2 linked regions of the Desulfobacula toluolica Tol2 genome follow. The protein of the gene in region 2 interacts with the protein of the main gene of each other region in a pairwise test. Links are inferred from orthologs where the notes say so. Each region holds a gene or a part of one and is shown on either strand. Other genes may lie near its edges. The genes, in order: recA and dprA.

The links.
Region 1: the proteins of dprA (region 2) and recA interact in binary tests that used the Bacillus subtilis proteins (3 or more experiments, as listed by UniProt). The link is inferred for Desulfobacula toluolica Tol2 from one-to-one orthologs.

Annotation. Positions count from the first base shown.
Region 1 is NC_018645.1:3,507,361-3,514,497, forward strand. Bases 2,450-5,385 are described here. They hold recA (recombinase RecA), read right to left. Parts: upstream 4,469-5,385; coding sequence 3,431-4,468; downstream 2,450-3,430. Other genes in these bases: alaS (alanine--tRNA ligase), read right to left, coding at 2,450-3,404; TOL2_RS15885 (phosphatidylglycerophosphatase A family protein), read right to left, coding at 4,480-4,950; larC (nickel pincer cofactor biosynthesis protein LarC), read right to left, coding at 5,058-5,385. Also shown: TOL2_RS15870 (ABC transporter permease subunit), read right to left, coding at 1-756; more of alaS, read right to left, coding at 753-2,449; more of larC, read right to left, coding at 5,386-6,266; TOL2_RS15895 (M20/M25/M40 family metallo-hydrolase), read right to left, coding at 6,268-7,137. UniProt on the Bacillus subtilis protein: Multifunctional protein involved in homologous recombination, DNA repair and competence.
Region 2 is NC_018645.1:1,688,332-1,695,319, reverse strand. Bases 1,950-4,736 are described here. They hold dprA (DNA-processing protein DprA), read left to right. Parts: upstream 1,950-2,702; coding sequence 2,703-3,770; downstream 3,771-4,736. Other genes in these bases: topA (type I DNA topoisomerase), read left to right, coding at 3,767-4,736; ybgF (tol-pal system protein YbgF), read left to right, coding at 1,950-2,619. In the rest of the region: protein translocase subunit SecD, read left to right, coding at 1-872; protein translocase subunit SecF, read left to right, coding at 885-1,916; more of ybgF, read left to right, coding at 1,921-1,949; more of topA, read left to right, coding at 4,737-6,034; efp (elongation factor P), read right to left, coding at 6,176-6,739. UniProt on the Bacillus subtilis protein: Protein that helps load RecA onto ssDNA during transformation. Binds cooperatively to circular ssDNA, is able to bridge different segments of DNA. Favors the loading of RecA onto SsbA- or SsbB-coated ssDNA and formation of RecA-DNA filaments.

The sequences.
Region 1 (7,137 bases), 1.8 Mb from region 2 along the record:
TTTAAAAGAAAGTCCCTTGGCTATGGCGGTCCTGACATAATCGGAAGACAAAGAGTCCATCAGGGTGTTTTTCATCAACAGCGTCATCACGGTAAAAGAACCGATAACATAGGAAAAAAGCGGAAGAATGGTATGCCAGGCAATATCCATCATTTTTTCAATTGGACTCATCTCCTCAAACAGTTCGGACACAAGCCCGCCCAAAGGGAAGACATCATAATTGGATGCAAACAGAACCAGCATAAGTACGCCTGCCACCCAGCCGGGAATTGCATACCCCATGAAAATAATGATGGACGTGATGTTATCAAAACCGGTTTTATGGCGGACGGCCTTTGCCATGCCAAGTGGGATGCAGACCCCGTAAATCATGATCAAACTTAAAATACCAAAATAAAGGGAGATGGGAATGCGTTCTTTGATCATGTCCCAGACCGGGTCATAATATCGTGTGGATTGCCCAAGATCCGCTCTTAACACCTTTGCAAGCCAGATAAAATAACTGGTTAAAACGGGTTTATCAAACCCGTAATACTCTTTTAACTTTTGAATCTGTTCTTCGGAAAGAGGCTGTCCATTGTCCGGGCCGGATGTTGTAGATGATCCGCCCTGGCCCGTCTGCATGGCCCTTGCATCGGAAATGATCCGTTCAATGGGACCGCCGGGCACAAAACGGGTGATGGTAAAAACCATGATGGTGATACCGATAAAAGTCGGTATCACCAGCAACAATCGCCTTATAAAATATGCGGTCATGACATTGTTTGATAAACCGATTCCAGTGCCTTGTCCAGGTTTTCAGGTTTTGTGCCACCGGCCTGGGCCATATCTGGCCTGCCCCCGCCTCCGCCACCGACTATTTTTGCAGCTGTTTTTACAATATCACCGGCTTTGAACTTTTTTGTCAAATCGTTTGTGACAACACTTATCAACAAGGCTTTTCCATTGGATTGGGCACCCAGAAGGATTACCCCGGAGCCGATTTTGTTCTTGAATTTATCTGCCAGGTCCCTTAACTGGGAAGGATTTTCAATCTCCACCCGCTTTGAAATCACTTTGACCCCGTTGATTTCCCGGATGGCATCATCCATATTTTCAACAGACTTTGATGCCATTTTTGCTTTCAAGGATTCCAGTTCTTTTTCAAGGTTTTTCTTATCCTTGACCAGAGCCTCAACCTTTGAAACCAAATCCTCTTTAGCACCTTTTAACAGACCGGCTGCAGATTCAATAAGGCCTTGCTCTTTATGAATATAATCCAGCGCTGTCTGACCTGTTGCAGCCTCGATTCTTCTTACACCAGATGCGATTCCGCCTTCGGACAAAATTTTAAACAGCCCGATATCACCGGATTGTTTTGTATGGGTTCCCCCGCAAAGCTCCCGGGAAAAATCCCCCTGAGACACTACCCGTACAACATCTCCGTATTTTTCTTCAAACAATGCAGTGGCACCTTCTTTAACCGCATCATCCATGTTCATCTCTTTGGTTTGAACGGGACAATTTTCACGAATCCTTTGATTGACCTCATTTTCAATGGCCAAAAGGTCTTGTGTGGAAATAGATGAAAAATGGGTAAAATCAAATCTTAACCGGGTATCTGTTACAAGTGAACCCGATTGTTTGACATGTTCTCCCAGAACCTTTCTCAAGGCGGAATGAAGGATATGGGTTGCTGTATGATTCGCAGCCGTGTTCTGTCTTTTCACGGCGTCCACGGTAAGGCTGAATAGATCCCCTTTTTTTGCCGAACCTTTTTTGACCATCCCTTTGTGGATAAAAAGCCCGCTGGGATCTTTGACCGTATCCGTAATCCTGATGACACAATTTTCATTTTCAAATATTCCGGCATCACCTGCCTGTCCGCCTGATTCCGCATAAAAAACAGTGGAAGCGGTTACAATTTCTATGGAATCACCCGGCGTTGCCGCCTCAATCTCTTTATCGTCTTTTACAAGGATAAGAACTTCGGATGTTCCAACAATCTTGTCATAACCTTGAAAATCGGTTTTCACTCCTTGTGATGTCAAAGCTTTATAGGCATCGCCAACCCCTGTGAACTTTTTAGTGGACCTGGATCTTGCCTTTTGTTCTGCCATTGCCCGGTCAAACCCATCCATATCAAGATTGATCTGCATATCCTTGACATGATCTTCAATAATATCAACGGGAAATCCAAAGGTATCATAAAGTTTAAAAATCACTTCCCCGGAGATGGTGGAATGATTGTTTGATTTTATATCGCCTGATTTAATATCACCCGATTTAATATCTTCCAGAGTGGCTTCCAGCAATTTCATGCCGGTATCAAGGGTTTCAAGAAATTTTTCTTCTTCATTTTTCACCACGTTCAAGATAAATGCAGAAGACTCTTTCAGTTCTGGATAGGCCTGGTCCATAATTTTAAAAACCGTCTGTACGGTCTCGTGCATGAAAGGCTTGACAAGCCCGATACTCCTTCCGTACCGGATGGCCCGCCTCATGATTCGGCGCAGCACATATCCCCGGCCTTCATTGGAGGGCAGCACCCCGTCACTGATCAAAAACGCGGTGGCCCGGGAATGATCGGCAATAACTTTCATGGCCACTTCAACCTGGTCTGATTCATGCCTTTTTTTATTGGAAAGTTCCCCGACTTTTTCCATGATGGGAACAAACAAATCAGTGTCATAATTTGTTGGAACTCCCTGAAGAACGGAAATTACCCGTTCCAGTCCCAGGCCAGTATCAATACTTGGTTTGGGCAATGGGGTCATATTGCCCTGTTCATCTCGTTCAAACTGCATGAAGACAAGGTTCCACAACTCAAGCCATCGGTCACAGTCACACCCCACGGCACACTCTTTAGCACCACACCCGAATGCCTCTCCCCTGTCAATATGAATTTCACTGCAAGGCCCGCAAGGCCCGGTATCTCCCATGCTCCAGAAATTATCCGCTTCCCCAAGCCTTACGATTCTTTCTTCCGGTACGCCCACCTGGTCCCGCCAGATGCCATATGCCTCATCATCTTCATGAAACACGGAAACCCATAATTTTTCTTTGTCAAATCCATACCCGTTGGTGAGCAGGTCCCAGCCGAAATCAATGGCTTTTTCCTTGAAATAATCACCAAAGGAAAAATTACCCAGCATTTCAAAAAAGGTATGATGCCTTGCCGTATAACCGACGTTTTCAAGATCATTATGCTTACCACCGGCCCTGACACATTTCTGGGCAGTTACCGCAGTTGAATATTCCCTTTTTTCATCTCCTGTGAACACTCGTTTGAACTGAACCATTCCTGCATTCACAAATAAAAGGGTGGGATCATCCTGTGGTACAAGGGAGGAAGACCTTACATATTGATGATTGTGTTTTTTAAAATAGTCTATAAAAATCTTTCTGGCATCATTGCCTGTCATGTTACAACTCCTAATTCACTGATATGTTACGCTTTGACTTCTTTGTCCTGGTTTTCTTTTACGGCAGGCTCTGAAAGCCCAAGCTTCTCACGAACCTTTTGCTCAATTTTTTCAAATATATCCGGGTTATCGATCAAAAAAAGTTTTACATTCTCTCTTCCCTGGCCGATTCGTTCGCCTTCAAACGAATACCATGATCCGCTCTTGTCCACAATTTCAAGTTGAACCCCCATATCCAGCAGGTCCCCGGTTCTTGAAATGCCCTCGCCATACATGAGATCAAACTCAATATCTTTAAAAGGAGGCGCCAGTTTGTTTTTCACGACTTTAACTTTGGTTCGGTTCCCAATGATTTCCTGGCCGTCTTTAATCGGAGCCGCCCTTCTGATTTCAAGGCGCATGGATGCATAAAACTTCAAGGCGTTCCCACCGGTTGTGGTTTCGGGATTGCCATAGACCACACCGATTTTCATCCTGATCTGGTTGATAAATATAAGGGTAGTATTGGTTTTACCGATGGTCCCGGTAAGCTTTCGCAAGGCCTGGGACATCAGCCTTGCCTGCAGTCCCATATGAGAATCTCCCATATCCCCTTCAATTTCAGACCGGGGAACAAGCGCGGCTACAGAGTCCACGACCATGATATCAACCCCGCCGCTTCTGACCAGCATATCAGCTATTTCAAGAGCCTGTTCCCCTGTATCGGGCTGGGATATCAGCAGTTCGTCGCAATCCACCCCCAGCCGTTTGGCATATGCCACATCCAGGGCATGTTCGGCATCTATAAAGGCGGCAATCCCGCCGCACTTTTGTGCCTGGGCAACAGCATGAAGAGCCAGGGTAGTCTTTCCGGATGATTCAGGACCGTAAATTTCAATCACCCTGCCCCTGGGATATCCGCCGACCCCAAGGGCTTTATCCAGAGCCAGGGAGCCTGTTCGTATGACCGGAACGGCTTCAATGGCCCGACCGCCCAGTTTCATGATAGATCCTTTGCCAAACTGACGTTCAATCTGGCTCATTGCCGTTTTTATGGCTTTATCCTTTTCCGAATTTATTCCCATCCCTTTTTCTCCTAAAATATACCCGATAAATATAGAATTCTTAAAACAATTGCAGAAAAAACACCTGCCATAATATCGTCCAACACCACTCCTGCTCCCCCTGAAAAATTATTTTCAAAATATTTAACAGGTCCGAATTTCACAATATCAAAAAAACGGAATATAAAAAAACCGGCTGCAAGCGTAGAAACAGAAATATGAGACGGAACTATTGACAAGGTCACTACATACCCTGCAATCTCATCAATAACAATACAGCCAGGATCTTTCTTTCCCAGTATTTTTTCAGCCTGATCCGCAACATAAATGGCACCAAGGATAACACTCACGATATAAAAACCATAAAATGATGGTGAAATGATTAAAAAAACCAGAGCAAAAGGAACCGCCGCAAGAGTGCCGAATGTACCTGGTGCAAAAGGGATTTTACCGGTAAAAAATCCTGTGGCAAAAAACATTATTATTTTATTATTTAAAATCATCTGGCAGTTCTATATTCTGCATCATCCCCTGTCAAGAAAATTGGATCAAGAAAATCAGGTCAAGTGAATTGAATCATAAGGAATCTGATCAAAAATTTTGTATCAATTTATATCAAGGGGGCGTTGTCTAAAAGAGAGTTGACATCACATAAAACTTGGTTATACACATCTTTGAGCGGTATCTTTTTTTTCTTTGCCACCTTTTTTGCAGCCTCATATTCCGGAACAAACCTGATACTTTTGTCAGGATTGGTTATCTTTTTCACCTGCATTTTTCCAAACAAGGTATCAATAACAGCTGTTTCCCTTAAGAGAAAGGATCTTTCACATTCATGATATCTCACGCCGATTGATGTGGTCTGGGCAAGTATAAGGCGAACAATATGATCAAGATTTTCTTTACGGCACATCACCTCAATCTGGGTCCCCGGCCTGTTTTTCTTCATCTGAACCGGAACATAACAGACATCCAGTGCCTGATTTTCAAACAAAGTCTCCATCAAAAATCCTGAAACCTCGGGACTCATGTCATCCACATTGGTTTTTATCACATAAATGGTTTCTTTTTGAATGTTTGTATTCTCCTGTTTCTGATCTTTTCTCTCTTTGCCCAATACAATGCGCAGCAAATTGGGAAGAGTTGAGCCGGTATCTCTTTTGCCCGAGCCATAACCGACCTGTTTGACGATCATTTCCGGCATACCTCCGAATGAAGCTGCAAGAGTGCAAATAATAGCTGCTCCTGTGGGGGTTACAATTTCCGTCTTTGCATCGGACGGTTTTACTGGAATATCTTTTAAAATGGCTATGGTTGCCGGAACCGGAACCGGTATCTTTCCATGTGAACAGGTTACAAATCCTGACCCTAACGGAATACAAGAGGCATAGACCTGTTTGATACCCAGATATTCCACGCACAAAAAAGAGCCGAGAATATCAACAATGGAATCAATGCCGCCGATCTCATGAAAATGAACCGTTTCAATATCTTTGCCATGAATGGCAGACTCGGCCTCTGCTATTTTTTTAAAGGCCAAAAGGCTGTTCATTTTTACTGTTTCAGACAGCGAACAGGTTTCAATCAAGGTTTTAATATCTTTGTAGTTCCTTGATGATGCGTCTTTTTCAATGACATCAACCACAATGTCCATTGCTTTTAAGTGGTGTTTATAGACAATACTTGTCTTTAATTCAAAGCCGTTTAAAACTCCGGATAATTTTTCGTTCAACCAGTCAACTGGTACGCCAAGATCCAGGAACGCTCCAAGAGTCATATCCCCGCTTATACCGGAAAACATATCAAAATAAGCAATCATCTCAGGACAAGCCTCCTGCTGCATGAACCTTTAGAATCTCCAGCACCAGCCGTGCTGAATTTTCCATATCCTTGATGTCAATGGATTCATTCAGGGTGTGAACATCCGTCATTCCGGTTCCCAAAACACCGGCAGCAATACCGCGGCTGAAAAAGATATTGGCATCTGCGCCACCGCCTATGGTTTTGCTTTCCATGGGAATGCCGATATTGTTTGCCGCTTTCCTGGCAAGCTTAACAACCTTGTGGTCTTCAGAAATATTTGTAAGGGGAAAATCATTCTCAACAACGGCTTCTATCCGGGGAAGATCCGAATTGCCATCAAACTCCTCGGCTGCAACATAAAATGCATCGACAATCCAATCCGTAACATTTTTCAGTTTTTCCACATCATGACTTCTGACTTCCCCGCAGATTTTGACAAACTCAGGAACAATATTGGTGGCAACTCCTCCTTTTATGGTTCCAAGATTACAGGTGGTCTCTTCATCAATGCGGCCCAACTTGAGTTTGGAAATAGCTTTTGAGGCAACGGCAATGGCATTGATACCGTTTTCAGGCGCTGCTCCCGCATGAGCCGCCCTTCCATAAACCTTAAGGGTGATCCTGTTGGCAGCCGGGGCTTTTGTGACAATCCCTTCCGTATCGGTTGAATCCAGTATATATCCGAATTTTGACTCTATTAAAGAATAATCAAAATTTTTTGCACCTAAAAGACCGATTTCTTCACAAACCGTAAAAACAATTTCAACCGGCGGGTAATCCATTTTATTTTCAATGATCACGTCCATGACCTCAAGAATAATGGCAAGGGCTGATTTATCATCCGAACCCAAAATGGTTGTTCCATCGCTTTTAAAAATACCGTTTTC
Region 2 (6,988 bases):
CATCAACTAAAATTCCTTTTTTAATCAAAAAAAGAGTCCTTCTTGATGGAAGCCTCCTAACCAATGCCAGAGTTGAGTTTGATCAATTTCAACAACCCTTGGTAGGCATTGAGTTTAATCGAAAAGGAGCAAGGATTTTTGACCGGATAACCGGGGAAAATATCCACAAACGTCTTGCCATAGTTCTTGATAAATCAGTTTATTCAGCTCCGGTCATCCAGGACAGAATTGCCGGGGGCAAAGCCACAATAACAGGTAGTTTTACATTGAATGAGGCAAAAGATCTGGCCATTGCACTGAGAGCCGGTTCTTTGCCGGCACCTGTTAAAATTATTGAAGAACGAACCGTTGGTCCCACACTGGGTGCTGATTCCATCCGAATGGGTCTTATTTCAATGCTTGTGGGCGGACTTCTTGTGGTACTGTTCATGAGCATCTACTATAAGGGTGCAGGCTTGATTGCCGATCTGGCACTGATTATTAATATTGTTCTTATCGGTGGCGGCCTTGCCGCATTCCAGGCCACACTGACTCTGCCAGGAATAGCAGGCATAATTCTTACGATCGGCATGGCTGTTGATGCCAATGTGATTATTTTTGAAAGAATCAGAGAAGAGCTGCGATCCGGAAAAACCGCCCTGGCATCCGTTCATGCAGGGTTTGACAGAGCAACCCTGACGATTCTCGATGCCAACGTGACCACTTTTATTGCCGCCCTGGTTCTTTACCAGTTTGGTACAGGTCCGATCAAAGGTTTTGCCGTTACCCTTTGCCTTGGTATTATTGCAAGCCTTTTTACAGCGCTGGTTCTCTCAAAAAATATTTTTGATTTTATTCTTAAAAACAAACAGTCGTCAAAACTAAGCATATAAAGGGAATACATAATGCAAATTATCAAGTCTGATATCAATATAGACTTTATTGGTAAACATAAAATCGGATTTGTTTTATCAACCATCCTTATCCTCTTGAGCATCGGGTCTCTCATCATTAATAAAGGGCCTAACTATGGTGTCGATTTTGTTGGCGGAACCTTAATTCAACTAAAATTTTCAGAACAGGTTCCTGTTGGAAAAATACGATCAGCCCTATCCGATATAGGCTTTAACGATGCTTCGGTACAAAATTTCGGACAGCCCCAGGACCATGAATTTTTGGTTAGAACCAGCAACCTGGAAATGACCAGTAAAGGCTTGTCTCAATCCGTGATTGAAGCTGTCAAAGCATCCACAGGAGTTGCTCCTGAAATCCGAAGAGTGGAAATGGTCGGCCCCCAGGTCGGGCAGGATTTAAGGAAAAAAGCGCTGTTAGCCATTTTTTATTCCCTGCTGTTTATCACCATATATATTTCAGGCAGGTTTGAGCTAAAATGGATGTTATCGGGTGTAACAGCGGGTTCTCTTATGACTGCGGTATATTTTCTGTCCGTATTTAATGTAAGCATGGTTGTTCTGATCACGGCAGCCCTGGTTGTAACACTGGTATTGTTTTGGATGTTGCACCTCAAATATGCCATGGGTGCTATTGTTGCGCTTTTGCATGATGTATTGATCACCGTGGGAATCTTTTCGATGTTAAACCTGGATTTTTCATTACCGATTATTGCGGCACTCTTAACCATTATTGGATATTCATTAAATGATACCATTATTGTCTTTGACCGGATCAGGGAAAATGTAAAAGGAGCTAAAACAACTGAATCACTGCCTTTATTGTTTAATAGAAGCATCAATGAAACCCTTTCAAGGACGATTTTAACATCAGTAACAACACTGATCGTTCTTTTGGCCCTTTATTTTCTGGGTGGAGAAATTATTCATAATTTTGCATTTGCCATGATTATCGGTGTTCTTATCGGCACCTATTCTTCCATATTTGTGGCATCCCCCATTGTTCTTGCGACCAACAAAAGGTAGTGAAATGCCCTGTTTAAAAAAACGATTGTATAAACCTGTTTATTTTCTTATCCTGTCGTTTTTCTTTGTTTCCTGCGGTGCGATGCATTCTGTTAAAACGCCCGCAGGAAACGACAAAGAAGAGACTTTATGTCACACAAAGCTTGTGGAATTGGAATCTGAGCTTACCGGTATAAAGCAGGATCAGGCAACTTTAAAATATCAAATAGAAAAAAATAATACCATTATACAAACACTTCAGGATATCATCTCAACCCTGGAGACAAAAATTGCATTTCTTGAAAAAACCCCACAGCCTGCAGCCCCTATCCAGTATAAAATTGAGGCCCTCAAACCGGCTGATTTATACAAAAAAGCAAGAAATCTTTTGCTTGAAAACAATTTTTCAAAGGCTGCCGGCTTGTTCTCCGAATTTATTAAACATTATCCTCAAAACAGTCTGGCAGACAATTGTGTTTATTGGCTTGGTGAATGTCATTATTCTCTGAAAGATTATAAAAAGGCAATTGAGGTATTCAAAGACCTGGAAATAAAATATCCCAAATCGGAAAAAGTGCCTGATGCCATATTAAAAACAGGCTATTCATATTTGTTGCTGGATGATTTCAACCGGGCAAACCACTATTTAAAACAAGTATTAAAACAATATCCTTTTTCACCGGCTGCGGAAAAAGCTCAGAAAAAACTTGGAGATTTTGAATAATATCCTTTTTACGAAAAAATAATTCTTTTGAAAAATATCTGCCTTGGTTTACGCTGCGGGAAATCCCGTTTTTGGGCAATATAATGTATAAAAGATTAATAGATCAATTTGGATCACCCGAAATCGTTTTAAAAACATCCGAACATCAGCTTGGAAAGGTTAACAGACTTTCTGCAAAAGTAAGAGACAACATCGTCAATCATAAAGCATTTGTGTACCGGGCAAAAAAAGAATTGGAAATTGTTTTAAACAAAAATATTAACATTGTAACTTTAACGGATTGCGAATATCCTGTGTTGCTCAAACAAATCCCTGATCCGCCGCCTTTTTTGACATATGTGGGCAAACTCGATAACAGCTCTCCTTGTATATCCATTATCGGCTCAAGAGCTGCAACCGGCTATGGGTTAAGCGCATCTGAAAATTTTGCATATAATCTTGCCGGAAAAGGATTTCAGATTGTCAGCGGCCTTGCAAGAGGAATTGATTCCATGGCACATAAAGGTGCGTTAAGAGCAAAGGGAAAGACCATTGCCGTATTGGGATCAGGATTGAATAAAATATATCCCAGGGAGAATAAAAGTCTGTTTCAGGCTATTGCGGAAAACGGCACTGTTTTTTCAGAATTCAAACTGAATACAGAGCCATATCCATCAAATTTCCCCACTCGAAACCGTATCATTGCAGGTTTATCCTGTGGAAGTATTGTTGTTGAAGCAGCCAAAAAAAGTGGATCTCTGATCACTGCCCGACTGGCCACGGAATATAATCGAGAGGTATTTGCAGTTCCGGGAAGTATAAAATCAAAAAAAAGCGAGGGCACCCATTCTCTGCTCAAGCAAGGTGCAAGGCTGGTTGAAAATGAAAATGATATTATGGATGAACTTCATCATTTTATTCATGAAGAAAAAGAAAACTTTCAAGCGGCTCCTTTACAAAAACAAAAATCAACTGATTATAAAAGTTGTAAACAAAATAAATCTTTAATTATGAATTTTCTTGACCCTTACCCTGTACATATTGATGTGTTAATCGAAAAAAGCGGGATGACAAGTTCGCAGGTTACATCCCAATTAATTGATTTGGAACTGCAAGGCACAGTGATGCGCCATCAGGGTAATTATTATTCGATCTCGGAGGAATACCATTGACAAAACCCCTAATCATCGTCGAGTCCCCAACAAAAATCAAAACATTAAAAAAATATGTTGGAAAGGAATTTAATGTTGCTGCAAGTGCCGGCCACATAAGGGATCTTCCTGTTAAAACCCTTGGTATTGATATTGAAAAAAATTTTCAGGCAGAATATGTTAACATAAAAGACAAATCCAAAGTTATTTCCAATCTGAAGAAATTGGCCAAAGATGCCAAAGAAATTTATCTTGCACCTGATCCGGATCGCGAGGGTGAAGCCATTGCATTCCATATTATGGATATTTTAAAGAAAAAAGACCGGATTTTTCATCGTGTTCTTATTCATGAATTAACCAAAAAGGGAATTCAAGAGGCATTACAAAAGACCCTGATACCGGATGCCAATAAATATGATGCCCAGCAGGCAAGAAGAAAACTGGACCGTCTGGTTGGATATCAGATTTCCCCTTTATTATGGCAAAAAGTCCAGAGAGGCTTAAGTGCAGGAAGGGTTCAATCTGTTGCCGTTAAAATTATCTGTGACAGGGAAAGGGAAATTCGAAAATTTATTCCGGAAGAGTTCTGGACGATCACAGCCGACCTTCTTTCACAATCCCCTCCTAAGTTTAATGCTGCCCTCATTAAGATTAACAATAAAAAGGCCAAGGTTACCAACGAAAAACAGGCTTCAGGTATTTTAAAAGATCTTAAAGCTGCGCAATTTGTTATTCATGAAATAAAAACCAAAACTATTAAACGGAACCCGTCACCTCCTTTTATCACCAGTAAACTTCAACAGGATGCAATCAATCGGCTAAGGTTTTCCGCAAAAAAAACCATGATTGTTGCACAGCAGCTTTATGAAGGCATTGAAATAGGAACAGGAGGCCCCGAAGGTCTCATCACCTATATGCGTACGGATTCAACCAGAATTGCTCCTGATGCAGCCCGGGAGGCACAAGCCTTTATTGCACAAACAATAGGAGATGAATTTGCATTAAGCACCCCCAGATTCTTCAAAAACAAGAACAAGGTTCAAGATGCCCATGAAGCCATTCGCCCGACATCTGTGTTTCACTCACCTGAAAAAATAAAAAATTTTCTGTCTCCAGACCAGTTTAAGCTCTATGATCTGATATGGAAACGATTTGTTGCATCTCAAATGGCACAGGCCATCATTGACCAGAAAACAATTCTGATTAAGGCAACGGATAAATACATGTTTTCTGTCAGCGGTTCAACAGTTAGATTCTTAGGATTCATGAGTCTTTATTCCCCAAATAATGAATCAAAAGAAAAAGATATACAGGCTTTACCTGATGCCAAAGAAGGAACTGTTTTAAAAACACTGGAAATTTTTCCAAAACAGCATTTTACAAAGCCTCCGCCAAGGTTTTCCGAGGCATCACTTGTCAAAGAGCTTGAAAAAAACGGAATCGGACGACCCAGTACCTATGCATCCATCCTGTCAGTGATTAGGGACAAAGGATATGTTGATCTTGTAAATCGATATTTTGCGCCCAGTGAGCTTGGATTTATTGTGAATGACCTATTGGTAGCTTCTTTTCCAAATATTTTAAACATCTCATTTACAGCCCAGATGGAAACAAATCTTGACGATGTTGAAACCGGCAACCTGGAAGAAGTGCAGCTTTTAACTGATTTTTATGCATCTTTTAAAAAATATCTGGATGCTGCAAGTGAAAACATGATCAGCTTAAAAGGCGTCGGAGTTGAGACCGGCCTGGTCTGTCCGTCCTGCGGGAAGCAATTGAATATAAAAATCGGCAGAAACGGCCATTTTCTTGCATGTACGGGATATCCGGACTGTTCTTTTACCAGCAATTATCTTCGGGATGAAAAAGGCAATATTTCAATTGTTGAAAAAATTGTTGACAATACAAAAGTCAAAGATTGCATCAAATGCGGCAAACCCATGGTTCAAAAAGACGGCCGTTTCGGTCTCTTTCTCGCCTGCACCGGATACCCGGACTGTAAGCATACTGAGTCCGTCAACGGTGAATACAGCAGTAAGGATATCGGGGTAAAATGTCCAAAAGCAGATTGCTCAGGAACAATTTTAGAAAAAAAGACAAAAAGAGGGAAAATCTTTTTCGGCTGCTCAAAATACCCGGATTGCACATTTGCATCCTGGGACAAACCAATTGATAGAGCTTGTCCGGATTGCAGTTCCCCCTATCTTGTTGAAAAAGAGACCAAAAAGGAAGGAAAATTCTTAAAATGCCCGGATAAAAAGTGTGGGTTCAAAGAGCATCAGTAAAAAAAATCCGTCCCGATTATCTGCCAGCTTTTAATTGTTTAACAATTACTGTGTCATATGGTGGAGCGTATCAAATGATGGTATGTCGAATGAAATACCATCACAATACAGATTCTCCGGATAGAAAACTTTTAAACCATATTATTCATTAACCCGTTCTACATACTCGCGGGTTCTGGTATCAATTTTGATCATCTGTCCTTGTTCTATAAAAGGCGGCACCTGGACTTCAAACCCTGTTTCAAGTATAGCGGGCTTGGTGCTTCCGGTGGCAGTATCTCCTTTTGCCCATGGTTCTGACTTGATCACTTCCAGGTTGATAAAATTGGGCAATGTTATGCCAATGGGAAGTCCGTTATACAAAAGGATTGTACAAAGCGTATTGTCCTTTAGCAGATCTATTGCATCCCCTAATTGATCTTTTGTCAAAAAATGCTGTTCATAATTGGATGTATTCATAAAGCAGTAGCTGTCCTTATCCGAATACAGATATTCCATTTCCTGTTCTTCAAGATCCGCTTTTTTGAATTTATCACCGGATCTATAGGTTCGTTCAAACTGGGACCCTGTAATCATATTTTTTAATTTGCATTTATACAGGGATTGCCCTTTTCCGGGTTTTTTAAATTCAAAGCCAATAATAACATAAGGTTCTCCGTCTATTTCAAACTTTAAACCCTTTCTCAAATCACTTGCTAAATACATGTAATGCTCCTAAATTTATCTTTCAAACATAACAGACTTTATCACAGATCTCTCTTTTATATGAAAATTTTGAAAAATCCAAATAAAGACCTTCATATTTTGTTGCGGCAAAGCTTAAGGTGAAATACCAAGTCTGCCCGTGGCAGTTAATCACATTAAGTGTAAATTGGCAACCTCCGGATAAAAACAACTTGCTTTTTTATCGGTATTATAGGAAATATAATGTTTTAGAAAATATTATTATAGGAA